3 regions of the Marinomonas sp. 63XJN7_7_ISO-PGPR-S23-202 genome follow, and region 2 is predicted to be linked to each of the others. Evidence: predicted binding sites of a transcription regulator. Region 2 holds the regulator's gene; each other region holds the start of a gene.

What was found. Region 2 encodes FNR, which switches genes on or off when oxygen is low (the NO sensors DNR and NnrR bind a similar motif). Its sites were predicted from a motif close to TTGATNTANATCAA; they were not measured.
Region 1: AC0VYG_RS22280 (cytochrome ubiquinol oxidase subunit I) is a predicted target of FNR. The motif match lies at 5,702-5,715, and genes of this name have one in related genera.
Region 3: cyoA (ubiquinol oxidase subunit II) is a predicted target of FNR. The motif match lies at 6,316-6,329, and genes of this name have one in related genera.

Annotation. Positions count from the first base shown of each region.
Region 1 is NZ_CM149677.1:4,835,209-4,846,077, reverse strand. It holds gene AC0VYG_RS22310 (RraA family protein) at 1-594, shown strand, start outside; gene AC0VYG_RS22305 (hypothetical protein) at 612-755, opposite strand; gene AC0VYG_RS22300 (alpha/beta hydrolase) at 864-1,718, shown strand; gene AC0VYG_RS22295 (EamA family transporter) at 1,860-2,756, opposite strand; gene AC0VYG_RS22290 (hypothetical protein) at 2,937-3,071, opposite strand; gene cydB (cytochrome d ubiquinol oxidase subunit II) at 3,073-4,071, opposite strand; gene AC0VYG_RS22280 (cytochrome ubiquinol oxidase subunit I) at 4,068-5,489, opposite strand; gene AC0VYG_RS22275 (ATP-binding protein) at 5,862-7,790, shown strand; gene AC0VYG_RS22270 (sigma-54-dependent transcriptional regulator) at 7,777-9,156, shown strand; gene AC0VYG_RS22265 (LysR family transcriptional regulator) at 9,167-10,069, opposite strand; gene AC0VYG_RS22260 (M20 family metallopeptidase) at 10,177-10,869, shown strand, end outside.
Region 2 is NZ_CM149677.1:2,565,167-2,576,035, reverse strand. It holds gene ttcA (tRNA 2-thiocytidine(32) synthetase TtcA) at 35-871, shown strand; gene AC0VYG_RS11860 (YfaZ family outer membrane protein) at 882-1,448, shown strand; gene AC0VYG_RS11855 (adenine phosphoribosyltransferase) at 1,548-2,090, opposite strand; gene fnr (fumarate/nitrate reduction transcriptional regulator Fnr) at 2,116-2,880, opposite strand; gene hemN (oxygen-independent coproporphyrinogen III oxidase) at 2,896-4,266, opposite strand; gene AC0VYG_RS11840 (alpha/beta family hydrolase) at 4,429-5,016, shown strand; gene tusA (sulfurtransferase TusA) at 5,064-5,297, shown strand; gene AC0VYG_RS11830 (CBS domain-containing protein) at 5,364-5,957, opposite strand; gene AC0VYG_RS11825 (hypothetical protein) at 5,997-6,287, opposite strand; gene AC0VYG_RS11820 (MaoC family dehydratase) at 6,695-7,117, opposite strand; gene AC0VYG_RS11815 (HAD-IA family hydrolase) at 7,185-7,829, shown strand; gene sppA (signal peptide peptidase SppA) at 7,833-8,900, shown strand; gene AC0VYG_RS11805 (hypothetical protein) at 9,096-9,857, shown strand; gene prmB (50S ribosomal protein L3 N(5)-glutamine methyltransferase) at 9,927-10,841, shown strand; gene aroC (chorismate synthase) at 10,846-10,869, shown strand, end outside.
Region 3 is NZ_CM149677.1:102,836-113,704, reverse strand. It holds gene AC0VYG_RS00530 (tannase/feruloyl esterase family alpha/beta hydrolase) at 1-933, opposite strand, end outside; gene cyoE (heme o synthase) at 1,112-2,005, opposite strand; gene cyoD (cytochrome o ubiquinol oxidase subunit IV) at 2,073-2,399, opposite strand; gene cyoC (cytochrome o ubiquinol oxidase subunit III) at 2,399-3,010, opposite strand; gene cyoB (cytochrome o ubiquinol oxidase subunit I) at 3,013-4,998, opposite strand; gene cyoA (ubiquinol oxidase subunit II) at 4,998-6,041, opposite strand; gene AC0VYG_RS00500 (aminotransferase-like domain-containing protein) at 6,758-8,311, opposite strand; gene AC0VYG_RS00495 (pyridoxamine 5'-phosphate oxidase family protein) at 8,418-9,068, shown strand; gene AC0VYG_RS00490 (hypothetical protein) at 9,313-9,888, shown strand; gene AC0VYG_RS00485 (hypothetical protein) at 9,957-10,802, shown strand; gene AC0VYG_RS00480 (APC family permease) at 10,795-10,869, shown strand, end outside.

The sequences.
Region 1 (10,869 bases), 2.3 Mb from region 2:
TCTACCTGTAGCTACGCTGATTTTCTTGCGGACGATGCGTTTATGGACTTTGGCATAAAACCGCTATGGTCTGGAGCGCCACGATTAGTCGGCAGAGCTTTCACTGTGAAATGTGAGCCTGGTGATAACCTGATGGTGCATGCCGCTATTTATCAAGCGCCGCCAGGGTCGGTACTGGTGGTTGACGCTGGCGACAGTCGCTTTGCGGTTGCTGGTGGTAATGTCTGTGCGACGGCGGCTGAACGCGGTATTAGCGGTTTTATTATCGATGGTGTGATTCGCGATGTGGCAGAGGTTCGCGAGATGGGGTTCCCTGTCTATGCACGGGGGAACGTTCCAAAACCGGGTAAAAAAGCCAAGTTAGGGAAACTGGAAACGCCCATTCAGTGTGGTGGCATCACTGTCAATAACGGCGACATCATCATTGCTGACGAAGAGGGGATTGTCGTGATTAAAGCTGATGAGGTGGACGCGATATTAGCGAAAGTTGAGGCCAAAACGGCAAAGGAAAGTGAGCAATCTTTAGCCGACTGGCAACAAGCCCATCAACAGAAAATAGCATCGCTTATCTCCGCTTGCAAAGCACAGAGTTAGAGTAAAGAAAGATCTTTTTATAGTTGGTTGGCTCGACGATGAGCCAACCAATGCCCACCCAATGTGTTCATCAGTAAACCAAACAATACTAGGATAATACCAATCCATTGCATGGGGCGGGTGGTTCCGTCTAATAAAAGTGCCGAACTGCGGACTTGCATTGTTATTAGTTACCTTTATACCTTCACTTTCTTTGGCTCTGATTCCGTATTTTTTAGGTGATAATGTTGAACTGAGTTTATGTCCTAGTTTGATAGTCGGAGTGACAAATGTTGTATCAAAAGTTTAACAGTCAGCATGAAATAGATGAGCAATATAACCCTATGTTAGGTAAGGATGCCGCTTCTATTTTAGCCAGTGTTGCGAAAAAAAGTGATGACACATGTGATGTATTGGGAGCACCGGAAACGCTAGCATTTGGTCCTACTTTAGATGAGCACCTAGAGGTATTTAAAGCTGCAGAGTCAAAAGCTCGTTTGCATATTTTTATCCATGGAGGATACTGGAGAGCCTGTAGCAGTAAAGAGTTTGCCTTGGTGGCTCGTCAGCTGGTGCCGGCGGGAGTTACGACACTGATCGTTAATTATTCCCTTTGTCCTAAAGTGAGCATGTCCGAGATTGTTCGCCAGGTGAGATCCGCAGTGGCTTGGGCATGGCATAACGCTGATCAGTTGGATATTGATCGAAATCGCATTTCGATCTCTGGGCATTCGGCTGGTGGACATTTGGTCGGGATGTTATTGGCGACAGATTGGGAAGGTGAGTATGGCTTACCAAGAGATGTGATTAAGGGGGCGCTTGCGGTCAGCGGGCTATTTGATTTAAGGCCTTTTCCGCACTCATGGTTGCAGCCAGTGTTGCAATTGTCTGAACGTGACATACAGGATTTAAGTCCTATTCATCTAGAAGCGAATTATCCTATTCCAGTAAAAATCAGAGTGGGGTCGTTGGAGTCTGAAGAGTTTCATCGTCAATCTAAGGTTTATGCTAGTCATTTATCGAGCAAGGGGTTTGACGTTGAGTATGCAAGTGTTCCTAATGTAGATCACTATAGTGTGCTCGATCACTACTATAAAGCCGATGGGATGTTACTAAAGGATATACTTGAGATGTCCTCTATTTAGACCTTAGCTTGGATGGTTCGGTAGCTTAATCGCCTAGTGACTCAGATTGCTGATTGGCAGGCTTACGTTGCACGCCTCACGGATAAAATCGACGTGCAACAAGTTAGAAATATGAATTTCTCTTCGGTTGCAAAAGGACGTTTAAGCGGTACGCTGACTGAGTTTCTTTAGCCAGCGGCCACCGAATGTGTTCATCAGTAAACCAAATAGTACGAGGGTGATGCCAATCCATTGCATGGGGCTGATGGTTTCGCCTAATAAAATCGCCGATGACGTTAAGCCAACGATTGGCACGCCTAAGCTTAGTGGTGCGATGGTGGCTGCCGAATAACGGGACATCAAATAACTCCATAAACCATAACCGCCCACCGTGGCGAAAATAGACAAATAGGCTAAAGTTGCCGCTGTCGACCAGTTTATACTCAGTAAGCTGTGTGTGATCACCTCTGGACCGTCGATAAACCAAGAACAGAGAAAGAAGGGGATGGGCGGAATCCAGCAGCTCCAAATGACCAAGTTAACGTTGGCGTGATAGCCTTTTTGACCGATTATCTTGGTGCTGATATTACCCAATGCCCAAGAACTGGCGGCAGCAATGGTTAAACCAAAACCGATGGCTGTCATTTCATGATGACTGTTCGATAGGGCGATAAAAGCCAAACCACCCGCAGAGATAGCAATGGCGAGTAGCTGATAGGGACGAACGGATTCTTTTAAGAAAAGCACGGCAAAGAGTAGGGTGAAAATGGCCTGAGATTGTAAAACCAAAGAGGCGAGACCCGCTGGCATTCCAAGTTCCATCCCGGTAAACAATAGAGCAAATTGTCCGAAACTGATCGGTAAAGCGTACCAAAACCACCATTTTAGTGGTGTCTTGGGTCGTTTGAAGAAGAAAGAACCGACCACAGCGACAATCAAAAAACGCAACCCGCCCAGTAACATGGGAGGCAGGCCATCTAGCCCCCAAGCGATGACGACGAAATTTAAGCCCCATGCAACGATAATTGCCAGTGCCAACAGCATATCTTTACGGGTCATGCGGTAAATCCCTTTAGCAGGTATGAGAAATAGAGGGGGATTCTACGATGTTTCCACTAACTTGCCTATGCACAGATTGGCGAATAATGTGACAGACAGATTAAGGCTTCATCATAAAAAGGCTACCAGTGGCAGCCTTTGCGGTTGAAAACGAACGATGCATTACGTCGTTCTAAATCTTTAAATAAACAATAATATGGCCAGATTCATCACTTGAGACAGAATGGCGATGCCGATAAATCCACCTAAATACAGCAGACAAAACCACTGCCAAGGCTTTAGCTTATCGGTTTTGGCTTTTAATGCTTTTAACATATTAATAACCCTCCTGATAATCTTCTACTTTGCCTGAAAAGATGCGGTATCCCCACAGGGTGTAGAGGCAAATAATTGGAATAAAAATACACACCCCAGGCAAGACAAACACTAAGGTTGTTTTAGGTGAGACGGCTTGCCACAAGGTCAGTTGTTGCGGAATCATGTACGGGAAAATACTGATAACTAAGCCTGCTAAACCAAGCAAGAAGAGCAAGATGCCACACCAGAAAGGGCGGGACTCATGGCGATGACTGTGAAGGTCTTTCCATGAGATCACCCCAGCAACAAGGCAGAGCAAAGGCAAAGGTGCAAGATAAACAAAGTTCATACCCGAGAACCAGCGCTGATAAATATAAGGCTGGGTAAGAACAGTCCAGACACTGACAACAATCATGGCAATCAGTACGGTGACCAATAGCGTTTTGGCAATGTTGGCCGCATGGGCTTGGATGTCGTGGCGGCTTTTCATAAATAAGTAACAGGCCGCTAACATGGCGTAGCCTGCCATGACCGCAAAGCCGGTGAAGACCGTAAAGGGCGTGATCCAATGCAGACTGGAAAAGGAGCTGGAGTCTGCTGGAATGCCCTGTACCACGGTGCCTAATACAAGCCCTTGGCAGAAAGCGGCAATCGCAGAACCTGCGCTAAAGGAAAGATCCCAATAGGCACGAGAACGATCGGATTTGAAGCGATATTCAAAAGCGACCCCCCGGAAAATCAAAGCAAACAACATCAGCATCAAGGGGATGTACAAGGTTGACAGCAATGTACCATACACTGCTGGAAAGACGCCGTATAACAGCGCACCACCCATCACCATCCAGGTTTCGTTGCCATCCCAGACATGTGAGATGGACTGCATTAGATGATCTCTCTCCCCTGGCTTATCGAACCAGGGGTATAAGATGCCAATACCTAAATCAAAGCCATCTAGAGAGACATACATGAAGATAGCAAAGCCTAGAACCAAGAAATAAAATAAGGGTAAATCCATCATTTCTCTCCTTCCGGATGATGATCTTCATGTTTAAGGTTTTTTACCCAAGCAAGGGCGTAACCTGGCGCATTCATACCAATAAGTTGCTTTTCAAGCGTGGCCATTTTGGGTGGCCCTTTGCGGATGAGTTTGCGCATGAAGTACAAGTAAACAAGCCCCAATAAACTGTAGATAATAACAAAGGCGATCAAGGTAAAAAGGACACGCTGCGCGGGCAATGGAGACACCACATCGACGGTACGAACCAGGTTATAAACCACCCAGGGCTGACGTCCCACTTCGGCAACATACCAACCAGCAATGGTAGAAACGACCCCCATTGGCGTGAAAAACACCACGGCACGTAAAAACCATTTGTTTTCATACAATCTGCCTTTGCGACGCAATACCAAAGCCGCTAAGGCAATTACTACCATACCGATGCCCAAACCAACCATGACGCGGAACGACCAGAATACCAAGGGAGCGTATGGTCGGTCTTCTTTAGGGAAGGCTTTAAGACCGGTGACGGCGCCGTCAAAAGAGTGCGTTAGAATGAGACTGCCCAAATGCGGGATGCCGACTTGGTAATCATTTTGTTCGGTTTTCATATTAGGGATGGCAAAGAGTAGTAACGGAACGTTGCTCTCTTTTGCTTCCCAAATCCCCTCTATAGCGGCGAGCTTGGCAGGCTGATGTTCTTTGACTTCAAGCCCTGATTGGTCGCCCACTTCTACTTGAACCAGTGTCAACACCAGCAACATCCACATGGTCATGGATAGTCCTTTTTTGGCGAAGTTCGTGTGTTGCTTTTTCAATAAGTAAAAAGCACTCACACCAGCAACCAATAAACAGGCGGTGATAAACGAAGCCAACAACATGTGGGTAACGCGATAAGGGAAGGATGGATTGAAAATAACATCCATCCAGCTATCTACATGAAACACGCCATTGACGATTTTATAGCCTGCTGGGGTTTGCATCCAGGAGTTGGCGGCCATGATCCAAGTAGAGGATATCCAGGTACCAATTGCCACAACAAGGGTCGAGATGAAATGTACTTTTGGTCCAACCCGTTGCCAGCCAAACAGCATGACACCTAAGAAACCGGCTTCAAGGAAGAAGGCCGTCAGTACTTCGTATACCAAGAGTGGACCAAGCACCGGCCCCGCTATCTCAGAGAATTTGGAAAAGTTGGTACCAAATTCGTAAGACATAACAATGCCGCCAACCACGCCCATACCAAAGGTAATGGCGAAAGGCTTAATCCAAAACTTGGCAAGTTGCAAATAGCGAGGGTCGTGGGTTTTAAGCCATAACCCTTCCCAGATCGCAATCAAGGTCGCTAACCCTATGGTGATGCTGGGGAATATAATATGGAAGCTAACGGTAAAGGCGAATTGCACTCGCGATAGCATCTCAGTGTTTAGATGTTCCATATATTGACCTAATAAAGCAGTGAACAGGAGGATAAGCCCCTTAAAACCTTGGCTTATCCGTTAGGATGAGAACGGTGAATTAAGACTTTTTATTAGACAATTCTTTGATCGCAAGCGGCGCAATTGCCAAGCAAATGATGATGGAAAAAGCGATGATTTCGGTCATAAAAGAAGCATTATTCATGGCGGTTATCCTATTATTTAAAGAAGTATTGAGATAAATCAATTATTTGTTCTGCATATAGCAAAGCCCATGCCAGTCTGTGAATTGTCTTTAACCTTATGAAATATAAGAAGAAAAATTTTATGCTTGATATAGGTGTAAACAATGTTTACGATTTTTGTTCTGTTTAGGTGTAAACGAGGTTTACAATGACATTTTCTTTGATGCTCGAAATTGCCATGCTGTTATGCAGCGTCTGCGGCCTCTTGGTCGGAGCATGGTTATTATGGCGGGCTCGAAAGCAATACGATCTGCAAGCCCTAGCCGGATTTGCCATTATGATGGCCATTTGGTGCTTTGGTCATGTCGCTATGTTGCAGGGCTATGACGTGCTGGGGGTGAGTATCATCCTCGCCAACCCCTTTATGCCGACTTTCTTTTTGCATTTTGCTATTCGTTTTGTGAACTCGGGACCAGCACAAACCCCTTGGTTAACGCGCTTGTCGCAGTCTATTCCGTGGTTTTATGTGGCGAGTGTTGTCGTGGTGCTATGGAGCTGGTGGATACAAGGCGGTGCGTCGACCAAAACCTTGCAAGTGGATTCATTCTTCATTTTTACCCGTAGTGGCATTGGAAACTTGGTGTACACCGTGTTATTGGGGGTATTGGCCCATGGTGTCTTGTTATATGGCTGGTATCGACATAAAGGCAATAAGCGCCGCTCGATTTTGGCCATGTTTGGCGTTGGGGCCTGGGGACTATTACTTGCAACCAGTTTTGTTTTTCCCTCATTTGGTATTGGCTGGTTTCCTTATCCCATGCTCTTGCTACCGACCTATTTGCTCTTGCTAGTCTACGCTGTGGTGCGCTATCAAATTTTAGCCGTGAATGCCTTCGCTAACCGCGCCTTGCTCTGGGTCGCGATGATGTTGGTCATTTTATGCTTGATTGCCGTCATCAGTGTGGTGTCTGGACGCCTTGGATTGCAAGCGTTAGCCAATGTACCCAGTTGGCAACTTTGGCTCTATTCCTTGGTGGTGGTGCTACTTGCCACACTGCTTTACCAACCGCTGAGTCGTCTGATCTCCCGTTTGATTTACCCTGGTGCGGCGCTTAATGAAACCGTCCTAGAAACCTGGTCTACCCAACTCAACCAGGCTCAAGATTGGCAAGAGCTAGTGAAAATTGGTGAACACTTACTCTCACGACAGATAAGACACCGTGTGTTGATTCGTTTAAACATTCCTTCTCTTCTTGAGCTTAATGCACACACGGAAGGAGGGCTTTCTTTGGCTGTCTCTCGAGGAGAGAACGGTTGGCACTATAGCCTTGTTGGATGGGGCGATACCAGTCCAGGAATGCGCTTGAGCGCCGAGGTGTTTGGTTCTTTATTTTCGACCAGTTGTGGCTTATTGGAGCGCTCACTGGCTCTGGCCGAAGCCGAGCGAAAACGTTCAGACGAGAAGCATTTAGTGGAGCTTGGGGGCTTGTCGGCAGCCATGGCCCATGAGTTGCGTAATCCCCTCAATATTATTGCCATGGCGGCTTACGATACGTCCTCCGACATTCGTCAACATATCCAGACACAGTTAAAACGTGCAGACCGTTTGGTCAGTGATATGTTGGTGTATTCAGGCGGGCTGTCACTGCAACCCGTTTCGATATCAATAGGAAATTTGATCCAAGATATGTTGGCGCAAACCGAGTTGGGAGGGATCCAATGGGATATGGAGATTGAAGAGAACCTAGTGCTAGAAGCCGATCCCCAGCGGTTACAACAAGTGTTCAACAATTTAATTGATAATGCGGTGTCTTTTTTGCGCAACCAACCGGATCCGCGCTTGCTGATTACAGCGAAAACAGTGAACGCGCAGTTTGTACAGGTACGAGTACATAATAATGGGCCTAGGATAGATGCCGCGTTGCAAACGTCCTTGTTTCAGCCATTTGTGACGAAACGAGCAGGGGGTAGTGGGCTGGGACTCGCCATTGTGCGACGGATAATTGATGCGCATCATGGTGAGATTCAACACAGAAACGATCTCGGCTGGCCAGTGACATTTGAACTCAGCCTTCCCTGTTCCCAATCTAATAAACAATCAGTATCAACAATGGATGAAATCTATGGCAACCAATAAAATACTTTTAGTGGATGATGAACCAGCTTTTCGTGAATTAGCGGGTCGTTGGTTGACCAGGCAAGATTATGAGGTTCAAGGTGCGGGGACGTTGGATGAAGCCCGTGCGGTGCTGGCCTCGTTTGATGCCGATTTAGTGCTGTTGGATCTTTCCATGCCGCCACACTTTGATCCGCAACTTACTTTGGAGTCCATGGCGGATTTTGAGGGGCGCCCAGTGATTATCATTACTGGCAATGCGGATCGCGAGCTGGCTTTGAAAGCGGTGTCCCTTGGCGCATGGGATTTTATCGCTAAGCCAATTGACCCTGATATGTTAGCCGTTGTGGTACGTCGAGCCATTACGAAAACCACATTGGAACGTGAAATTAGCCAGCTTAAACAGTCTACTCAGCAGCCGACGGGGGCCGCCAGTTATTTAGGTCTCTCCCCAAACGCGCAGAAAGTTCGAGCGTTGATTGAACGTATTGCACCGACCAATGTAAGAGTCTTGGTGACAGGGCCTTCTGGTACTGGCAAAGAAGTGATTTCCCGTGCTCTGCATGATGCTAGCCTGCGAGCCAATCATGCTTTTATTTCAGTGCATTGTGGGGCGATCCCAGCTGAATTATTAGAAAGTGAATTATTCGGCTACGTGAAAGGGGCTTTTACCGGCGCGGAGAAAGACAAGGTGGGATTATTAGCGCTGGCGGATAAGGGCACTTTGTTCTTAGATGAAATTGGTGAAATGCCGCTGCCTATGCAAGTGAAACTGTTACGAGTCTTGCAAGAAGGGACGTTCTTCCCCGTCGGTGGTCGTGAACAAAAACACATTGATGTGCGAGTGATCTCGGCAACCAATGCGGATTTGGTCGAAAAAGTTCGTGATGGCTCCTTTCGAGAGGATTTGTATTATCGAATTAAGGGCGTGAATATCGAAACACAGGCATTGGCGGAACGGCTGGAAGATGTGCCCATCCTGTTACAAGCTTTTTTACAACGCTTACAGTCTCAGCAGTCAAAGGCGTTACAACTCACAACCGAGGCAATGCAATGGTTTCGTCGTCAACAATGGCCCGGCAATGTACGAGAGCTAAAAAACACATTAGACAGCGTGGTATCCATCTGCCCACAAGGTCGCATTACCTTAGAAGATATTCAACTACTCTATCCCGAAACGTCAGCACAGAAAAACGTGGAGCAATTAGCGACCGCCAATAGTCTATTGCCGGACGACAAAACCTTAGAAGAGCAGGTTCGTGAGCTGGAAATTCGTTTAATACGTCAAGCGCTAGACGCGAGTGATGACAATCGCAGCCAAGCGGCTCGTCAGCTAGGATTATCACGGCAAGGGTTGCTGAAAAAAATCGAACGCTATGGCTTGTAGTGTATTTATATCACTGTGCTTGTTGTGTCAGTAGATCACTTAAATAGGTTAAAAAGTAGCGCATAATGATAGAGAGTTTGCGCCGTGACATTACTTGTACCTGTAAACTCCTCTGCATTAGTGAGGGAGCATGTATGGGGCGAATAACAAGGTTATCTTGTTTGGCTCGACGAGCCACTGTGAGCTCGCCACATAAGGCAATGGCGTCGCTACTTTCTGATACAAAGGTATAAATTGTTCCGACTGTGCTACTGGTCAGAACAGGGGCAATGTGAATGCCTTCAACGTGACAGGCTATATCCAATAAGTAGCTTAAGGTTGTGCCGGGCTCTGAAGATGCCAAAGGATATTCGGTTAAATCTTTGATGTTAAGAAAGGCTTTTTCAGCCAAAGGATGGTTGTTAGATAATAATGCCACCACGGGGGAAGGGCATTGTAATGTGACTTCTACCCCCTGCTCTGGTTGTAAACTGAAGGTTAGGGCGGCATCCACTTTCCCCTCTTTGACCAGTTGCGTGGCTTTACTGGAACCGACGACTTGGATCGAAAAACGAGCGCTTGGGTAGGCATGGCGAAACTGGGCAACCACATGGGGTAAAAAATCCCATGCCATGCCTTCAGGGCATGCCAGCGCAATGGACTGCTGTTGAATATTATTAATGCCTTTCATTTCTGCCAAGACATTTTTAAATTCCAAGGCATTACGAAGCGAGTAAGTATAGAGAATGTCGCCTGCTGTGGTGAGTGACATACCTCTGGCTTTGCGTTCAAAAAGCGGCAGTTGTAGCTTTTCTTCTAACTGGGTTATTTGGCGACTAATGGCCGAAACGGCCACATGCAGTTCTTCTGATGCGGCCGAAAGAGAGCCTGCTTTAGCGACGGCATGAAAGTACTTGAGTGATATATCGTGCATCAGCTTTCTACTTTATCGAAGCCTCGGTTATATAATTAATAATTGTTGTAAAGCTTCTCCCATCTTAAGCTAAATGTCGTATTTAAAGCGATATTTTGGGAGAAAAAATGAGTGATGTTTCCAGTCAAGGCCGACAATTGGCATTGCAACTCGCTGCGCAGACGCTAGAAGAGGGGCTTTTTATCGACACGTTAACACGCCGTGTTCGTTTTCCTACTGAAAGCCAAAACCCTGAGGCCAGTAGTCATTTGCATCTCTACCTTATTGAGGAGATTCAACCCACTTTAGAGGCGTTGGGCTTTGACTGTGAGATTTACCCGAATCCTATCGAATCTTTCCCGCCTTTATTGATTGCTAAGCGTATCGAAGACGATGCGTTACCAACACTGTTAACTTACGGGCACGGAGACGTCACGAATGGGCAGGCGGAATTGTGGCAAGCGGGTACGCATCCGTGGACATTGTCGCAGATTGGTGAGCAAATCTTTGGTCGTGGCACGGCAGACAATAAAGGCCAGCATACCATTAATCTTATGGCGCTAGCGTCTGTTCTTGAGGCACGCCAAGGTAAACTGGGTTACAACATCAAAGTGCTGTTCGAAATGAGCGAAGAAATTGGCTCAAAAGGATTGGAGCATTTTTGCCGGGAGCACAAAGACTCACTGCAAGCCGATGTGTTTTTGGCATCCGATGGCCCCCGTCTTAATGCCCGCACACCAACGATATTTTTAGGTTCTCGTGGTGTTTGTCAGTTTCGGTTGCGTTGTGAAACGGGCAATGGTGATCGTCATTCTGGAAAC
Region 2 (10,869 bases):
AAGATAGCGGCATTTAGTTTATAGCGTGTACATAATGGATTTATCTAACAAACCGAAAGAAAAACTTGAGTTTAATAAGCTGCAAAAGCGTCTAAGACGCTTGACAGGTCAGGCCATTGTTGACTTTAACATGATTGAAGAAGGTGACAAGGTGATGGTGTGCCTGTCTGGCGGTAAAGACTCTTATACTATGCTTGATATCTTACGAAATTTACAAGCCAGCGCCCCCATACATTTCAGCATCATCGCTGTGAATTTAGATCAAAAACAGCCCGGTTTCCCTGAGCATGTGTTACCAGCCTACCTTGACGAAATGGGTGTCGATTATCATATTTTAGAGAGAGACACTTACAGCATCGTCAAAGAAATCGTTCCAGAAGGTAAGACCACTTGTGGCTTATGTTCTCGCTTACGTCGTGGTTCACTTTACGGGTTTGCGGAAGAGATTGGCGCGACTAAAATTGCCTTAGGTCATCACCGAGATGACATACTTGAGACGCTCTTTTTAAATATGTTTTTCGGTGGTAAGTTAAAGTCTATGCCGCCTAAACTGTTAAGCGATGATGGAAAGCATATGGTTATTCGGCCATTAGCTTATTGTAAGGAGAAAGACATTCAAGCGTTTGCTGATCTGAAGGCTTATCCCATTATTCCTTGTAACTTATGTGGTTCACAAGAGAACCTGCAAAGGCAAGTGGTTAAAGATATGCTTCAGCAATGGGAAAAAGATTATCCGGGAAGAGCCGATTCTATGTTTACCGCTATGCAGAATGTGGTGCCTTCCCATCTTGCTGATAATGATCTGTTTGACTTTAAAGGCTTAAAACAATCAGAAGATGCATTTAATAAATTGAATATTATTTCACTATAGGAAAGTTCTAATGAAACTAAGCAATAAAGCACTATTGTTGACCGCAGGGTTGCTAAGCTCTTCCATGGTATTGGCTTCTAATGCTAGCGTGGACTTAAGAAACGATTTGTTGAAGGCGGATGCTAGTATTGATGCAGGCCCTTTTTCAATCGATGCGGGGGGAACGCACGATACGGATAAAGATACCTCTTCACTTTATGCTGGACTGGGTATTCGGGACACAAATGCGACTGGTCCATTGCAGGTTGGACTGGGAGCGCGTCTTTATGCTCTAGATTCTGACTTAAAAGGCGAAAATAATGATCTTGCATTGGCGGTTGCGTTAGGTGGTTGGTATCGTTATACCTTCCCTATGGCAAATCGTTTAAGCATATACGCTTCGGGTTATTATTCTCCTGAGGTGCTAACGATTTCTCGATTGGATCATATGTATACTTATAACGCTCGCCTCGAGTATATGGCAACGCACAACACCCGTGTTTTTGTTAATTATGGTGCGACAGAGGCCATATACAAAAGTGGTCAGCGTCAAAAAAGTAATGATGGCGTTTCTGTCGGTGCCGATGTGGCTTTTTAAAGGTGCATAAATAAAAAAGGTGGCTAATGCCACCTTTTTTATTGATTGATTTTCTCGTGCATCAAGCTTCAGTCTTTAGAAAGAGAGACAGATGCGCAGTCAATCGCCTTCGTATGCACACAGGTTAAAAACGGGTATGTTTCTATCTTGGAGTTTTTGGCTTCCGCCTAAGTCAGGCAAGTCAATAATAGCGGCCACTTCTTTAACCTCTGCACCTTGGCTCGTTATAAGCTCAATAGCAGCTAATAGAGTGCCGCCTGTGGCAATCAGGTCATCAAATAACAAAACACTATCGCCTGCTTTTACTGAGTGTTCCTGAATTTCCAGCTCAGCGGAACCGTATTCTAAGTCATATGCTTGTGAAATGGTTTTGCCAGGCAATTTCCCTTTTTTACGGATCAAAATCAGCGGCTTTTGTAGTTCATACGCAAGTACTGCTGCGATGAGAAAGCCCCGAGCATCAATACAAGCGATATGAGTAATATCGCTGGTAATGTAGCGATGCACGTAGGCATCGACCACCATGCGCATACCTTTTGGGTCGCTAAAAATAGGAGTGATATCTCGAAAGTTGATGCCTGGCTTTGGCCAGTCTTCAACAGAACGAATTAATGACTTAACGTAGAAATCATCATAAAGCATAATCAAAGTGCGCCTAGTTTGTAGTTCAAAACTGAGCTATTTTACCACAATCAGGCGCAACTCCCACGAGTTTTTGCATTTCTGGAAGGTCAATAATGGATATTTCTTTGCCATCTACTTGGATTAATTCATTTTTTTGGAAGCGTGTGATTACACGACTAACGGTTTCGACTGCCAAGCCCAAATAATTGCCAACCTCACCACGAGACATGGAAAGCCGGAAGGATGTTGCAGAATAGCCGCGTTTTTTAAAGCGATTTGATAGGTTAAGCAGAAAAGAGGCCACTTTTTCATCGGCATTTTTCTTGCCTAGAAGAACCATCATTTGCTGGTCATCGCCGATTTTACGGCTCATTACCTTGAACACCTGGTGTTTGAGGGACGGAATTTGTGAGGAAAGGTTCTCCAAATGACTAAATGGGATTTCGCACACAGTGGTCGTTTCCAATGCTTTAGCAGAAATAGGGTAAGTATTATCATCAATACCACTTAGGCCAACCAACTCGCTAGGGCAGTAGAAACCAGTGATTTGTTCTTCCCCAGAGGAAGTAATGTTAAAAGTCTTTAAGGTGCCAGTTCTTACCGCAAAGACAGAACTAAAAGGCTGGCCTTGATGGAATAGCACTTCCCCTTTTTTTAGGGGACGTTTGCGTTCAATGATTTGATCTAGCCGATTGATATCTTCGTCTGCCAGAGCAATGGGTAAACATAGTGCGCTTAAGCTGCAATTTTGACATTGAGAAGATAGCTTGCTGCTGAAACGTGATTGTGTGTGTGTTGTTGCGGGCATTTCACTCTCCCTAGATTATATTACTTTCGAATACTTGACTACGCTGTTCAAATGCTTATCGAACGCCATGCATACGCAGCGAATAAGTAATCGTCCTCTGTCTGTTACTTTTATAATAGTATCTTCTGGATGGCTAATAATTTCAATAATGCCATCCGCTTCAAGCTGCCTTAATTTGGCAAGTTCTACTGCAAAGTACTCTCTAAAGTGGATGTTAAACTCTTGTTCTATTGTTTGAAAGCTTAATTTAAATTGACTAATAAGTGTCATAATGACTCTGTGTCTAATTCTATCATCATTATCACTGATGTAACCTTTCATTATAGGAAGCTGACCATTTTCTATGCTATTTTGATAAAGAGACAGGTCGGTATGGTTTTGGATATAAACGCCGCTTAAGTTACTGATTGCGGATACCCCAAAGGCAATTAAATCCGTATCTGCATGGGTAGTGTACCCCTGAAAATTACGCTGTAATTTGCCTTCTTTTTGAGCAACCGTCAAGGTATCATCTGGCTTAGCAAAATGATCCATGCCAATGTACACGTAGCCATATTCTATTAATGTATCAATGGTCATTTTTAGAATATGCAGTTTCATTTCTGCAGAAGGCAAACTGTTGTCTAGAATCCGTTTTTGAGCTGGGAACCGTTCTGGTAAGTGGGCGTAGTTAAAGACGGAAATACGTTCCGGCTGCAATCTCAAAACGGTGTTCAATGTCTCTTTAAAGCCGTTTAAAGTTTGGAACGGTAAACCATAAATTAAATCAAAGTTAATAGAGCGTATGCCAAGTTCGCGGCAGTCATTGACGAGCGCTTCTACCATTTCAACTGGCTGTATTCGGTGAATGGCTTTTTGGACAGATAAGTCAAAGTCCTGAACCCCTATGCTGACGCGATTTATTCCCATATTTGTTAAGAGGGTTAGTTTTGATTTGCTGATCTCGCGGGGATCAATCTCAACGCTATAATCCTGGCTACCGTCTGTGATCAAAGAAAAATGTCGATTAATGACATCAAATAATTGTTGCCACTGTGGTTCAGACAAAAAGGTTGGTGTGCCGCCCCCAAAGTGCAGTTGTGTCACGGGGCGATTAGCATCAATCATTAAGCTACGTAGGCGTATCTCTTCTCCAAGTAGTTCCACATATTCCTCGCCTTTGTCGTATTGTTTTGTCACAATTTTGTTGCAGGCGCAGTAGTAACAGAGGTGGGCGCAAAATGGGATATGGAAGTATAGGCTGATTGGGGCGTCTGAAGGTCGTAACATTCTGTCGATGAGAGCAATTTTGCTAATGGAGGCATCGAACAACGGCGCTGTCGGATAGGAGGTATACCGAGGGCCTGATAAGTTGTATTTTTGAATGAGTAATGGATCCCAGATCATGATATTTTCCTATTAAATTTTCTAATGGCAGTTTACTCTTATGAGGATTCTGTTCGTATGACTTGGATCAAAGTTTTAAGGTCAAAATAAAAATCTTACGGTTCAATAGGGAAATTTTTATTCAGATTAAAAAACATACGCTTTTAGTATTGGGATACATCCATGCAAACACTTCCTATTTATCTTGCTCATGGAGCAGGAGCTGGTCATACAAAAAATGGCTTTTTGCAATATATTAAACGCCAGCTAGAAGAAAAAGGCTGTCCTGTCATACCCGTGACTTTTGCCTATATGCGCGAACAAGAAGCCACTGGCAAAAAGCGTCCACCACCGCGTTTCAATAAGTTGATCCCAGAGTTTACGGAGAGCCTTAGTACCTCGGAACCACTCATTGTTGCGGGTAAATCGATGGGAGGGCGAGTGGCGACGCAACTGACAACGGATAGCAGAGTGAAGGGTGTTATTTGCTTTGGCTTTCCTTTTCACCCTCCTGGTAAACCGGAGAAGCATCGTTTGGCGTTTTTGGATTCTGTTGATGTTCCATGCTTGATTATTCAAGGGACAAGAGATGTGTTTGGTAAGCCAGACTGGGTTTTGGAGCAAACACTCAACAAGAATATCGATATTATGTGGGTTGAAGGGGCGGATCACGATTTTAAGACACTCAAAAAGCAGGCGATAACGCAAGAGCAGGTGGCTTCAATGGTTGCTAGCATGGTTGAGCGTTGGTTGTCAGAAAAGTTTGTCTAGCTGACATGGAGGTTTATAATAGGGGTAACCAGTCGGAGGATCAGATTATGAAACACCATTCATTATTAGACGCTAGCGGATTAATGTGCCCAGAACCCGTCATGATGCTGCACGTGGAAATGAAAAAAATAGAGCCGCTTGAGGTGTTAAAAGTGGTGGCAACTGACCCATCTACAACCAGAGACATCCCCAACTTTTGTCGATTTTTAGGTCATACTTTGGTGAAACAAGAGCAAGAAGGTGAGTCTTATTATTATTGGATCCAAAAAAGAGAGGGGTAAAAAATAAGGGGCTCAAAGCATAACTTTGAACCCCTTATTTTTGAAAGTAAGGTGCTTTATCTTCTATTAGGCAACCCTAAGTTTTTTGCTGTTGTATTTTTCGCCTAATAAAGCAATTTTATAGATGTTTTTAAAGCTAGAGAAAGCAACGTCAATATCTAAACGCAGTTGGCGAGTGATATCGCTTGCAGAAACCAAGCCGCGGATGGTTTTTGTGTCTTCATCAATAACGAGTAAATGCTGACCTTCCGTTTCACGTTGGCTATAAAGTAAAGATTCGATATCTGAATTTTTTAGTGAAGCGTAAGATAGGGCGAGAACTTTGTCTTTTGGTTTCATTAAGTCTGCAACAAGTAGCTCTGAGCGAGCATAGCCATTCGCCACGTGCTTGATAAAAGCATCTTCTGACAAGTCTTCTAGACTGATGACACCAACAAAATTATTTTTTGCATCGACCACCACTTTCATGCGGACGTGTTCTTTTCTCATTAGTCTGACTAATTCGTCGGCGCGCGTGTTAGATTCGATCACACGAGGGGCAGATGTTTTAAAGTCTGTAAACACGCATAAAGCAGGTGAGTATAGTGTTGTATTTTCGATAGTTACTGGCCAGGTTAAGGTGTTGATTTCTCTTGTTGAAACGTAAGTTAATGTTTTCATGATGTATTCTCCAAAGTTTAAAAGTCAGAAAGAGCGAAGCTATATCAAGAAAACTGGCGGTGCTCTAGGGTGAGTTTTGGTCGCTAGAAAGTAGCCAACTTGTTCAATATAATCGCTTGAATTAGTATAATTTTTAGTCAAAGTAAAGAGGTGAACAGAAGCGCTAACTTGCTCTCCTTTTATTGCTTTTTCTTGATCGAGAGCAACCTCTTCACAGTAAATTTTTGCTACATTAGGCTGAAGCCAGCGTTGCTTATTAATCTCTTTTGCTGTAGCGCGACCAGATAACGCCAGTAAAGACGAAATGATCAGAAAAGAAATGACAAACAATCGGGAGTTCATACACGCCTTAACCTATGATTTATATTAATAAATATATGCCTCTCTTAGAAAAAAACCCAGTTTTTTTTCAATATACCTCATATTTTTCAATATTAAGTTCTTTGTAAATAGACTGTGATGAAAGCGTCTGATTGTAGGTTAAATACATTATCATTATGTAAAAAACGATAAGCGATCATAGAAAGGGCGTCAAGCAACCTAATTTATCTAAATAGAGCAGATCGCTTATACAACGCATTGTTTACATCGCTGATTACTTTCATTATTCAAACCTCTTATCCGTTATAAGAAAAATGCGACCAAAATGATTTTGTCGCATTTTGACTTGTGCGTCGTTTAAGGTTTTTAGATGCGATGATCGACACCGTGAAATCGATAACTTTCTTGCTTTGAGGTTAAAAAGCGGCAGGGAGCATTACGACGGCTTCTCCTGTGACGACAACTTTACCATCACACTCGCAGACTGTTTTTAGCGTCACACGGCGTCGGCGTTCATTAATCTCCGCTACTGTAATTGTTGTAATGACATCTTGTCCAATATAAACAGGTGCTCTGAATTTAAGGCTTTGTTCTAGATAGATACAGCCAGGCCCTGGTAACTTAGTACCAATCGCCGCTGAAATAAAACCAGCAGAGAGCATGCCATGGGCGATGGGCTTGCCAAAACTTGTGGTAGCAGCGAAGTCCGCATCTAAGTGAACAGGGTTGGTGTCGCCTGTCACATGGGCAAAGCTTTGAACATCTTCTTGGCTGACGGTTTTGATATAGGTGGCCGTTTGATTAATTGATAGTGCTTCTAAAGAATAGCCTGCTGTCATTGTGAATCCTTATATTTGATTTTCCCGCTATGGTACACTTTCGTCGCTTCATTCTTAAGGGGTATCTATGGTTAAGTTAGTGATTTTTGATTGGGATGGAACCTTATTTGATTCCATTGATAAGATCTGTGTTTGTATGTTGCAAGCTGCAGAAAATGCCATGGCGCCTAAAAGAGAATACTGTGATATACAAAATATCATCGGTTTATCTTTAGATGTGGGGATTAAGACTGTTTGGCCTGAGCTCCCAATTGACACATTAGATAAGATAAAAATGCATTATAAACGTTTATATGTGCAGGCAGACCAAACGCCACCTTTGGCTTATGATGGAATGTCTGAGCTTCTTGAGCAGTTGAAAAAACAAGGCATGTTGTTAGCGGTTGCAACCGGAAAAACTCGTCGTGGGTTAGATCGTATTATGTCGCTTACGCAAACAGGCCATTACTTTGCAGCGACACGTTGTGCGGATGAGACGCTATCGAAACCCCATCCTATGATGCTCGAACAAATCTTAGCGGAGCTTAATATATTGCCAGAAGAAGCGGTGATGGTCGGCGACACCGAATATGATCTTAATATGGCTAGAGCTGCCGGGGTAGCGGGTATTGGTGTGTCTTATGGTGCCCATGACAAAAAACGTTTAGCATCCTGTCAGCCACAAACAATTGTCGACAATTTATATCAATTAGCTTCCATTTTAGGGAAATAGAGCATGAGCTGGACCGAAGAAGAAGACAAAAAGAACCAACAAAACCCAACGAATCAGCAAGGCGAATTGTTTGAACATGACGATGCTGGACAAAACCGCAATAGCGAGAAAGAAAGAGATGGCAGCAAGGCATCTGAGGCGAAGTTGGATGACAACCAACAGCTCTGGCGCTTATTAGAGAAAACACTAAGTGATAATGTGATTGAAAAAAGACGCGCTCGTCGTTGGAAGATTTTTTTCCGTTTTACCAGTTTGATTATTTTATTATGCATAGTGGGATTATGGCTTGGTCGATCCGCCTTAGATGCCAATGTGTCTGGGCAAAATACGGTGGCCATCATTCCCATGGATGGGGTTATTGGTAGTGGTGCAGACATCGATGGAAATGAATACGTGGATATTTTAGATGATGCCTATAAGAATCCCAATCTAAAGGGTGTAGTCATCGACATGAACAGTCCTGGCGGCAGCCCTGTCCAAGCTGGTATCATTTACGATGCCATTCGTAAAAAAGAAAAATTGTATCCGTCTATTCCCATTATTGTGGTGGTAGAAGATATGGCGGCATCGGGCGGCTACTATATAGCCTCAGCAGCCAATAAGATTTATGCCAATAGGGCAAGTTTAGTCGGTTCCATAGGCGTTATTTCTTCTGGCTTTGATTTAAGTGGCTTAATTAAAAAAATTGGGGTTGAACGCAGAACCTTTACATCCGGTCGTAATAAGGACTTCCTAGATCCTTTTGTCCCTATGACCAAAGAGGCTAAGGAAAAATGGCAAGCTATCTTAGATGAAACACATCAGCAATTTATTGATGCGGTGAAAGTGGGGCGGGGCGATCGTTTAAAAATCACAAAAGATGTCTTTTCGGGAATGGTGTTTACCGGCCAGCAAGCGCAAAAAATAGGCTTGATTGACGGTCTAGCGAGCCTTAATGATGTACTAAATTCGCAATTCCCCAACGACAAACAAGTGATCTATGGGCCTAAACAAGATCCATTGGATGAGTTTGCCAAAAAATTTGGCGTTGAGTTTGCTACAAAGTTACTTAGTAACGCTAAGCTAAATTAAAGGCCACTTTTATCGGCATAACACCTTCTAAAAGCCCCTTCTTGGGGTTTTTTATTGTCCTTTTCTTGTAATGTGTAATATAGATATTGGAGAGAGAGGGTAAATACTATTCTTTATTCGTAAAAAAGATAATATAATGACGAAATTGATCAAACGTCCATATTGTTATCTTGAATAGATAAGAGGGGGAGGAAAATGGCTCGTAAGGCAAACATCGCACGAGAAGAGATTCATCAGGCTTGCTGGGATCTGCTCGAAAAGAACCAGTTTCCAAATATACCCCGAATTGCGGATTACTTCCTTGAAAAAGATGGGCGTAAGTGCTCGAACACAACCTTAATGAATGCCATTGCTGAATGGGAAGAGCTTTATAAAGAGTACCAGCAACATCAGCTTAAAGAGCTGGGCGATAGTCTAGGTCCCTCATTTAACCGATTTTCCCGGGATGTTACGCAGATATTGGGCCGGCTGCTTGATGAGAAAATACTGGATGCCGAAGCTCAATACGCGTTAAGACTTGCCGCAACGGAAGGACAGTATTCATCGTTAAGTTCGGCCTTGTGTGAATTGCAAGACGCTTACGATGCGCTTATGGAGGAGCGAGAATCATTGAAAATTATGAATGCGCAGTTAGATGAACAACTTAAGCTCACTCAACAGCGCTATGATGATGTTTATTCTCATCACCAAGTTATTAACAATCAGCTAACACGGGAGCACTCGGAAAAAGAGGCGTTACGCTTAAACCTTGATCAGCATGAGGTTGATTTGGCGAAGCAAGACCATTTGATTGCAAGCCTTAAAGAAGAGAATTTAAAGCTTAAACAGCAAGTCAAATCGTTACAAGAAGAGCAGCGAACGGTCGATAAGCAACACCGGCAGGCATTAGATCAAACCCTTCAAGAGATTGCTCGAACCATGAAGCAGATCCAAGGCAAAGATAGAGACAATCAATAATAAAGGCTATAATACGGCTTTTTATTTACCTATTAAAAATGGTCATCAAATGATAGTGAAGAAGATAGCATGAGCAATAGACAGTCCGCTATTCGCGATTTAAGTAGTATTAAAGATTTTATTCGCTGGACTTATAGCCGATTTGAACATAGTGATCTTTTTTATGGTCATGGTACGGATAATGCTTGGGACGAAGCTCTTCATTTGGTTATGGGGTCGTTAAAGCTACCTCTCGACTTTCATCGCGATATGTTGGATTGCGCTCTGACTTACAATGAGAAAAAACGTATTCTTAAGTTAGTTGAAAAACGTATTAAGCAACGTGAACCTCTGCCATATTTATTGGGCAAAGCTTGGTTTATGGGGCTGCCCTTTAAAGTCAGTAAAGATACACTCATTCCTCGATCTCCCATTGTTTCTTTGCTGGAAACAGAATTTGAACCTTGGCTAACGCAATACCCTCTGAATATTTTAGATATGTGCACAGGGTCAGGGTGCTTGGGGATTACAGCAGCTTTAGTATTTGAAGACGCTCAAGTCGATATTAGTGACATTAGTGAAAAGGCTCTGGCGATTGCTCAAGAAAATATTGAATTTCATCAGGTGGAAGATCGAGTAACCGCGATTCACTCGGATATGTTTAAAGGCCTGCATGGTAGACAATATGACCTAATTATTTGTAATCCTCCTTATGTGGATGCAGAGGACTTTAATAGTGCACCTGCTGAGTTTCATAACGAGCCTGAGCTTGCTCTTACATCAGGTGATGACGGGTTAACATTTACTTATGAGTTTTTATCGCAAGCCGCGCATTATTTGCATGATAACGGTATATTGGTATACGAAGTAGGTAATACCGAGGTGGCTCTGCAGGCAGCATACCCTGACGTTCCCTTTCTGTGGGTGGAATTAGAGCAGGGCGGCAATGGGGTCTTTGTATTAACCAAAGAACAACTTAACACATTACGACGCGAGCAAAAGTAACATTATGTCTGGCAATACATTTGGAACC
Region 3 (10,869 bases), 2.5 Mb from region 2:
ATGCGGCCCCTGGAACATACGAATAATCGCAGCGACTTTTTCCTTAGGAAGGCAATCACGATCAAATTCGCTTTTACACGCCAATGAAGTGGGTTCAAACTGACGTTGACAGGCCTTAGAAGCGAAAATTAAATGGTCTCGCAGACCATCCAAACCATCACAGCGCCGCAATAACCCTCGTACAAACAAGGATAAGTCCCGTGGGGTCAATGCCTTGGCAAGATTTGCGTTAACCACATGAAGAGACTGTATATCCCAGGCGTGTTGAAGGGCGGCTTTGGGCATATTGATCCCAGGATAGCCAACTAAAAGTCCATCAAAAAAATTCGGAAAGCGCGTAGCGGCGACCATCGCCACACGCCCGCCATTGGAGGCACCAATGCCATAACTGTAACGAATAGGCGCATTGTAATATCGCTCCGTCATTAAGCGAGCAATGGGATAAAGCTTACGAACTACATCGTAGCCAAAATCGCGGCGAGCTTGAGGATCATACCCAAACATAGCACTGCCGACCAAGTTCGATGAGCCACCTTTACCCTGACTATGTCCTCCATTACTGGAAATGACCGCAAAGCCTTGATTCACCGCATACTGGGCAGTGACTTGTCCTGTCATATTGCCAAGGGCTGGCCTGACCACGCCACCATTGTCTCCATTAAACTGATAGGCAAGACGTCCTTGCCAAAAACGCGGTAAACGTATTTCAAACTTGATTTGGTAGCGCTTTCCGTCAACACCTAAACGCTTAGGAAGCGCCCCTTGCACAAGACAATAGGGATAACGCACCTGAGCATCAGGAAAGTGCATATCGGCTCTAGCACTCACTCCTTTAGGCAAACTTAATACCAGCTCTTGGCAACTCATCGCATTCGCGGTGCCAACGAAAGCGGATACCAGTACAGCCCAAAAAGACACAAAAGACCACTTCATCACAAAATCCTTTGTTTTGAAAACAAAATACTCGGTTCAATATAAGAGAGCTATCTCAACAAGTCTTAAACATGCGGGTCAAAAACACAAGATTCATTCGTAACAAAAGCAAGAGGAAGGCAGAAAATAAGCAGAATAGAATAATAAAAAACGGGCCTGAGCCCGTTTTAGAAACACCTTAGTGCGCTGACGCAAAAACTAAAAAGTTAGCGGGCAAAGCTCTAAAATCTACTGACATCGTGATACTTAAAGCCGTTACTGTAAAAATGGAAAAGAAAAACACCTGACGTGCCCATCCATTAATATCAATATCCTTGGCATATCCCTTAAGGGCCATACCAAGCCACCACAAACTGGTTGCAAGCGCGACGACCATAAAGCCGATACCAACGTAGCCAGTCAAAGGCAATAAAGCGGATACAATCGCAAAGGCCGCAATGTGCAGCACAATGTGTCGCTTCGCTTTGGAAATACCTTCAGCAACGGGCAATACCGGAATATTCGCCGCCGCATAGTCTTTGTAGCGAAAAATAGCAATGGCATAAGAATGCGGCATTTGCCAGATAGAAAACATCGCTAACAAAATAGCAGCACCCGCATCAAACTGACCGGAGGCAGCACAGTAACCAACCACTGGCGGTACCGCACCCGATAAACTACCAATAAAGGTGCCATAGACGGAATTGCGTTTGAAATACATGCTGTACAAAACAACGTACACAAAGTAGCCAAAACCGGCAAAAAACACAGCCACCCAATTGGTAAAGTAAGCCAATAAGCCAAAGCCGATTAAGCCAATCACCAATGAGTGGAAGAAAGCCGCTTTACCAGACATTTCACCCGTCACAGTGACACGGTTACGGGTACGCTGCATTTTCGCATCAATGTCTCGGTCAATGTAATTGTTCATAGCACAGCCAGAAGCCACCACCAGCGATAATCCAATCACTGTCGCGAGCATCAGGGTCCAATCAATCTCGCCGCGAGAGGCTAAAAAGAAGCCCCCCGCAACAGAGATAAGGTTGCCCATAATGATGCCTGGCTTAGTCACCTGAAGATAACGCTTAAACATCTTTATGAACTCCCATTGGATGCGCATCACTTATAATGAAAGAAGTCCGCATACTCATCACGTTCACTTACATCATCATCGCGTTAGATGCGTAGATAATCCAAACGGACAATCCAACAACCATGATAATGATCACAAAAGCAAAGATGATAGAATAAGTGTCCAACTTACCTTCTTCAGAGAAGTTCAAGTGAAGGAAGTACTTCATATGAACAAAGATCTGCACGATTGCGAATATAACAACCGCAATGTAAGTAGGCCCGTTCTCAAATGCTCCAGTCATGACCATCCAAAATGGAATCCCTGTCAAAATGGCTGACAGGATGAATCCTTTAATGTATGAACCATAGCCGACATGCGCATGAGAATTGGCTTGAGAAGAATGATCACTCATTAGACCGCTCCCATCAGATAAACAACAGTGAAAACACAAATCCAAACAACATCTAGGAAATGCCAGAACAAACTTAAGCAGCTAAGACGAGTCACTGTTCGGCTACCAAAGCCAGACTTAACCAGCTCAACCATCAGGATAAGCATCCAGATCAAGCCCGCCGTCACGTGCAAACCGTGGGTACCTACCAGCGCAAAGAACGCAGATAGGAAAGCACTTCTTTGTGGACCGTTTCCTGAATCAATAAGATGATGGAATTCGTATAATTCCATACCAATGAACACGGCACCAAATGCAAAGGTCACAAGCAACCATAGCAAAGTACCGGCTTTATTGTGTTTATGAGCACAAATCATCGAAAAGCCGTACGTAATACTTGAGATAAGCAACACTGCGGTTTCGACGAGGACAAAGTCCAGCTCAAAAATATCTTTACTGGTTACACCACCCGCTGTGTTCATAAAGAGCACAGCGTAGGTGGCAAACAGAGACGCAAATAATAAACAGTCCGTCATCAGGTACAACCAGAATCCGAACACGTTATGAGGTGCTGGATCGTGATCATGGTGCTCATCGTGAGCAATATGTGCATTCATATGTGTCGTGCTCATGATTACCCCTTAGCCACGTTGTTACTGTCTAAATGCGCCGTCTCAGTACGTATGATCTCATCAGGCTGGATATAGTAATCCACATCAGAGGTATAAGCTCGAGACACCAAAGAAATAAACCCTCCCAATAGTCCAAGAGCCGCTAACCACCAAATATGCCAGACAAGAGCAAAGCCCATGACGGTAACGCATCCCGCAATCGCCATACCGGCCTTAGTATTCTTAGGCATATGAATTGGCTCATAGTGGTCTTTACGAACGTAGGCGGTGCCTTTTTCCTTCATATCAGTAAACGCATCGATATCATGAATCGTTGGAATCTCAGCAAAGTTATACACTTGTGGTGGCGACGCAGTCGACCATTCAAGCGTATGTCCATTCCATGGATCGCCTGTTGTATCTAAGTTGTCCTTACGATCACGGAAGCTCACATACAACTGAAGAAGCTGGAAGATAATACCGGCCATAATGACCAATGCACCGATCAATGCTATGTATAACCACATATCCCATTGCGGGTTATTAGTATGGTTTAGACGACGCGTCATTCCCAAGAAGCCCAATACGTACAGAGGCATAAAGGCTAAGAAGAAACCAATTAACCAGCACCAGAAAGCCGCTTTACCTAACTTAGCGTTAAGGTGGAAGCCCATCGCTTTCGGGAACCAGAATGCAAAACCAGCCAAATAGCCAAAGACCGCACCACCAATGATGGTGTTATGGAAGTGGGCAATCAAAAACAAGCTGTTATGCAATACATAGTCCGCACCAGGTACAGCAAGCAATACACCGGTCATACCACCGATGGTGAAGGTCACCATAAAACCAAGTGTCCACAGAACAGGTACCGTAATGCGAAGGCGACCATGGTACATAGTGAACAACCAGTTAAACAATTTCACACCCGTCGGCACCGCGATAATCATTGTCATCACACCGAAGAAGGCGTTGACATTGGCGCTGGAACCCATGGTAAAGAAGTGGTGAAGCCATACGATGAAACCCAGAATGGAAATCGATGCTGTCGCCCATACCATGGACTTGTAACCAAACAAACGCTTGCCCGTAAAGGTCGATACCACTTCAGAGAAGATACCAAATGCAGGAAGCACCAGGATATACACCTCAGGGTGACCCCATGCCCAGAACAAGTTGATATACATCATTGAGTTACCACCACCTTCGTTTGTGAAGAAGTGGAAATCCAAGTAGCGATCAAGCGTCAATAGTGCCAATACAGCAGTCAAAATTGGGAAAGATGCCGCGATCAAGATATTGGCCCAAGTACAAGTCCAAGTGAAGATCGGCATATCCATCAATTTCATACCAGGGGCACGCATTTTGAACACAGTTGCCAAGAAGTTAACGGCAGTCAGTGTTGTACCGATACCCGATATCTGCAATGCCCAAATATAGTAATCAACCCCCACGTCCGGGCTGAACTGCAAACCAGCCAATGGCGGATACGCCACCCACCCTGTTTTTGCAAACTCCCCGATAAACAAAGAAATGTTGATTAGGATGGCGCCACCAGCCGTTAACCAAAAACTTAAGTTGTTTAGGAACGGGAAGGCAACATCACGGGCACCAATCTGCAGCGGCACTACGATGTTCATCAAACCAATCATAAATGGCATCGCCATAAAGATGATCATGATGACACCATGAGCCGTAAAGATTTGATCATAGTGATGCGGAGGCAGATAACCTGGGTCACCATCAGTAGCCAGCGCAAGCTGAGTACGCATTAAGATGGCATCTGAGAAGCCTCGCAGCAACATTATCAAGGCCAGTACAATGTACATGACACCAAGACGTTTATGGTCGATTGACGTTAGCCAATCATTCCAAAGAACCCCCCACTTATTATAGCGAGTGATCAAGAACACAATTACCAAAGCCAACACAGCAACAGCACAGAAGGTTGTTACTAGGATAGGTTCGTGGTATGGAATTGAGTCCAAAGAAAGTTTGCCTAGAATAGACATTATTTGTCTCCCTCCATATGCATCTTGTGAGATGAATCTTCAGACGAGCCGTGGCTCATTTCACCGTGTGCCATCCCACCTTGATTCATATTGCTATTCTTCATCTGACGCATCATTGGGACATCAAAAGAGGTACCTTTCAATATATCCACCGTGCCGTAATCTTTCATGAACTTCATAACGTTATTCATGAAAATACCAGGCTGAATAGAACTATAATATTGAACCGGTGTCGGCTTATAAACGTGAGCATGTAAGTTGTATTTAGCAAGTTCATTGTAAGAACTCTGATTTAAGATGCCGTTGTTTTTCACGCCGCTAATAGATCCAGCTTTCACACCTTCAACCCACTTATCAAAGTCCGCTTCGCTATCCATGGCAATGGCATTAAATTTCATACCCGTAAAGCCAGGACCACTATAGTTAGCCGAATAACCTTTATAGGTACCAGGCTCATTGGCAATCAAATGAAGCTTAGTCACCATACCCGCCATCGAGTAAATTTGACTACCCAACTGAGGAATGAAGAACGAGTTCATTGTTGCCTCAGACGTTATCTTAAATGACACAGGAACGTTAGCTGGGAATCTCAGCTCGTTCACCGAAGCAATACCAAGATCCGGATAGATAAACAACCATTTCCAGTTCATCGAAACGACCTGAACGTTGATATGATCTTTATCCGATTTCAAAGGCTTGTAAGGATCTAATGCATGGGTTGACTTCCAAGTGATCACGCCAAGAATAATGACAATGATAATAGGAATCGCCCAAACAATAGCTTCAATTTTTGTAGAGTGCGACCATTTTGGTTGGTAAATCTCATTGCGACCTTCACGATATTTCCAAGCGAAATAAAGTGTCATAAAGATCACAGGGATTACAACAAGCAGCATAAGAACAGTTGCAACAATAATAAGTTGCTTCTCCTCAATACCGACTTGCCCTTTAGGATCAAGCACGCCACCCTGACAACCAGCGAGTAACGCCACTGTTATCGCCAAAGCGATTTTACTTAGGATACGAGTTAACAAGAGAATCATCCTCTAACCCTGAGGTTCACAACACTGCAACTTGCCCATCAAGAAGCAGAACGAAAAAACCGATACATTACCGGCATTTCAGCAAAGATGTTCCAAGCACTGCGAACAGCACTAAACCACCATTACCTCGTTAGTTCTTATTAACGAAGTAATGGTGTTATTGGATCACCTAAATCTGAAAGAGATAGCTCTACACCTAGCTTCCTGAGGATCATTCGCGATGATCCGAGCAGGAGAACAGCCCAATAAGGTGGTCATTTGACAGCGAGCAAAGTTGATACCTGTCAATGTCAACAGGTATCCAACCAATATAACGAGAGCAGAAACGCTGCTGATTGACAGCAACGCGTCTAGAATTTGGGATTGAAGAACAATGAGATACGATGGAATGAAGGCATCAGACACTAAACAAAACGTCAAAAAAGAGCACATAAAAGCCACTAGCGAAAAAAAGGCCATTTGTGTAGTAAAAGACTCTATTTTAGAGAATAAGGTGCTACATTTGTTCACTTTTTTTTCCAAAAAATTGCTATAAATCCATAAATAAGCCGCTGTATAAATAATGTAGACAGGCAGCTGACACTTTTATTTGTATTTGTTGGGCGGAATATAACAAAAAATACCCACGGCACAAACCCCAGTGTAGCCTTTGAGACCACTTTCTTCACGATTTTTTTTCAAAAATCCTTTTTATAAAACACAAAACGACATTTTATTTACAATATAATGTGCCTATCTTTAGGACAGATTTCTCTACACACCTCAGCCAACGCTTGCACCAAAACGCGCATGACGTCTTCTGGTGTGCTACTAAACCCGAGAATGAATCCCTGTCGGCTAGGCTTGTTTACAAAGTAGTTCGACAAGGTCGATAACAGGAAACCTTGCTCTTTCATCCTCGCCGCGATGACCTCATCCCACAGCGGTTGTTTCAGGCCCTTAGACTCGTCTTCCTCTGTCTGCTCAACGGGGCCATGCGGCTCATCAAACCAACACGGTGCCAATTCAATCAAAACATGCATTCCACCACTTGGTCGTTGCCAAACAAACCAAGGAACAAGACTCGCCTCCAACAGTACCAGCAAGGCATCTCGCTTTAAGCGATAGTAACGGCGCATACGATTCATATGTCGACCAAAGTTCCCCTGAATCATAAAATCCGCTACGGCAGGCTGTATGGGTAAAGAGACGGAAGAACCTAGCAACTTCTGGCTCCTTGCCAATTGTTTAATATGCTTCAAAGGGGCGATAATAAAACCCAAGCGCAGGCCGCGAAAAAGCACCTTGGAAAAGCTACCAATAAAAAACAAACGTTCCTTTGCTACCTCATGCAAACTCGCGGTTTGCATGAGCGGTACATTACTTTGCCCCTGATAGACAAACTCATTGTCATAATCATCTTCTACTAACCACCAAGAAGAGGAGGGATCTTGTAAACGCTGAATCCACTCTTGCCGTCTTGGCGAGCTCATTGTCATACCTAAAGGATACTGTCGGCCGGGTGTCAGCACAGCGACATTATTTGGAGAAAAGCTAGAACCGTCTGCAGATTGCAAACGGGCGCCATCATCGTCCATGGGCAGAAGACCAACGTTTCCTTGTTGTGAAAGTGTCTCGATTATCGGCAAATAAGTGGGATCTTCAACCCACCATTTGGCTTTTTTCGCAACATTGACGAAAACATGTTGCAGCTGTAACAAAGCATCGCGATTACCCGCTGTCAAGAATACTTGCTCAGAATAGCATTGCAAACCTCGAACTTGATAAAGGTAGTCCCTGATTGCTTCTTTCAGCGCTGGCAAACCCGATTCATAATCACCATTTAATACCCTCCAATCCGGTTTTAACCAGCTGCGGCGCATACTAGCAGCCCACTCTTTACTCGGAAAGACAGACACATCCGCCCCAGAGTCAAAGGCTAGCCACGCTTGTTCGACCGACTTTTCCTCATTGGTCATCTTATCTAATTCAATGGGCGACGTAGCTCTGACCGATTGCGCTGCTATGCTACGAATAGTAGTCGCCGCAACAAATACACCACGCTTTTGCTCACTAACGAGAACCCCTTCGGCGATGAGCTGTTCATAGGCTCTGGACGTCGTACTCCGAGACACGCCCAAGGACAATGCCAAGGCCCGCGACGAAGGCAATTTATCGTTTACAGATAATTGCCCAGACGCAATGCCTTGCTGGATTTGCTCAATCAATTGTTGGTAATAGGGCGCATCTTCACTTAAAGAGAAGCGCAAACTGGCTACCGCGTGCTTCATAATCTGGCCTGCTTATTTATCTTCATTCTGGCTATTTTTATTAAAGCCAGATTTCTCTAAAGTCTTGTTATAGCTAGCCATCTAACAAGATACAAGGAGATAATTCATGAGCCAGTCACTCACAGAAACGTCATTAAGCAGAGTAAAGCGCGGCCCAAACCGCGCTTCCTACGATAAAGACCTAGCCCTGGACATTATCGATGCGGCGTTAATGTGTCATGTAGGGCAAACCAAAGACGGCCAAGTCTTCGTTACGCCCACCAGTCATTGGCGAGAAGGTGATTATTTCTACTGGCACGCCCATTCCAAAGCGCGCAATGTCAAAGGACCAATCGACGAGCCTGAAAAAGTTTGCATTAACGTCAGTCTATTGGATGGTTTGGTATTGGCACGTTCTGCCATGCACCATTCGGTGAATTATCGTTCCGTCACCTTATTTGGCGTACCAGAACGTATTGAGGACCAAGAAGAAAAAGTTCGCCAGTTCAAACTCTTCTTAGACAAAGTCAGCCCTGGCCGCTGGGAAACACTACGCCCAGTGAACGAACAGGAAATCAAAGCCACGGGCGTGGTTCGAATCAAAATCGACGAAGCTTCCGTCAAAATGCGCGCCGAACCTCCCGTTGACGACCCAGCCGATAACGACTGGCCAGTATGGGCAGGTGTACTGCCATTGGAAAGACAGTGGGGAAAAGCAGAACAAGATCCGCTTCAACAAGAAGATTACTCAGAACCAACCGCACCTAAGTCATTATAATAATTCAACAAAAATCATTCTAAGCTAACCACAAATCCGATGTCAGGCCTAAAATTAGCTACTCTTCGTAGCCTGACATCATGCATTAAACATAAATTTCAGGCACCTAAAATCGAGACGTGTCCTTATTTCTAAAAATAGAAAAGTATACATTTTTATTTCTATTTTTTATCGATTTAGTTTGTTTTTTGATCAATTTTATTATAGGTTGGAATTTGATAAGATCAAAAAAAGGATTTTTAAATTGAAAAAACTAGTTTATTTAGTTAATGCTGGTAATGATGAGTCTATGGCATCAATCGCTAATGACTACAGTTTTCCTCCTCTTAACATTCTATCCTTGGGAACTTGGTTAAAGAATAGAATGCCTAATCTAAATATTATTTGTCGGGATAGTGGTGTTCTTGGCTTACAAGCAGTGTTAGATGAAATAGAAAAAGAAAAACCATGGATTGTAGGTATCGGAGTTTTAGCAACCTCGTACCAAACAGCTTTAGATATTGCAAAATTTTCGAAGTCAATACAATCTTATACTTTACTAGGAAACGATCAGGCAGCACATTTATCTCAAAATATATTAAAAAATCGGCCGTACATTGATTTCGTTATTGGAGCAGAATATGGAGAGCATCCGCTAGAAATGCTTTTAAAAAAGTTAGCGTATGATGAAGGAGATTTTGAGAGCATTCCTAGCTTAACATATAGAAATGAGTGTGGTGATATTCTAGGATTTAATTTTAAAAAAGACAAAAAAGCACTTACTATTCTCAACTATCCTTTTGAAAAAACAAAAAACCGAAAAACCGAAAAACTGCTTTAGATCAATTTCCAATAATAGATAGAACATTGTACCCACCTTATATGTGGAAGGCCTATTTAGATAATTACATGTCATCTTTTGGTCACCTTCATTGTGGTGTTACTCCAAAAGGGGTTACAACAATGAATCGTGCTCGGGGCTGTAATAGAGCAAATGAAAATATAAAATGTAAACATTGTGATATGTTATTAGATGTAAGCTTTTCTTCAGCTCATATTTTTTGGGAAGAAGTTAGAATAGCAAATCGTCAGGTTGGGGCCGAAATTTTTTATGAGGTCTGTGATAGCTTAACTAGCTTTTCAAGATTCATTAATGAAGTACATGAATCTAAACCAAAAGACTTAGGTTTTGAACCTTTATTTTTTATTTATGAGCAAGCTTTAGATATTGTTCGATCTCCGGAATTGTCAAAACAACTTAAGGATATCGGTGTATATAAAATGAATATAGGTCTTGAGTCTGGATGTGATATAACCCTTAAGGATATGAAAGGGATAAAGGATAGTGTGGATATAAATTATCAAGCTCTTAAAATAGTTAAGTCTCACAATATTGCCGTCTACGGATCTTTTGTTTTGGGAACAGATCTCGAAACTGAAGAAACATTAACAACAACCATAAATTGGATAAAAAAAATCATTGATGAAGATCTTATTAACGATGTTGAAGCCCAACCAATACTTCCTTTGCCAAATAATTTTTATGGGAAGAAATTATTTCCAAAATCAAAAAATTATAATGCAGAGAGTGATTGGCCGTTAGACATTGATGAGGTATCTAGGGAATACATTAATACATACTCAGGAGTTTCATATGATCGCTGTATTGAAGCTGTAAATGAAATTAGAAGTTATGCAGCGAGAAAAAAAATAAACTTTGGTAGCGGAGTATCCAAAAAAAATAATTATGCCTAAATCTATCAGTCTTCACACAGGGGCAGCGCTATCCTTTTCATCTATTATAGGCGCAGGCATCTTATTT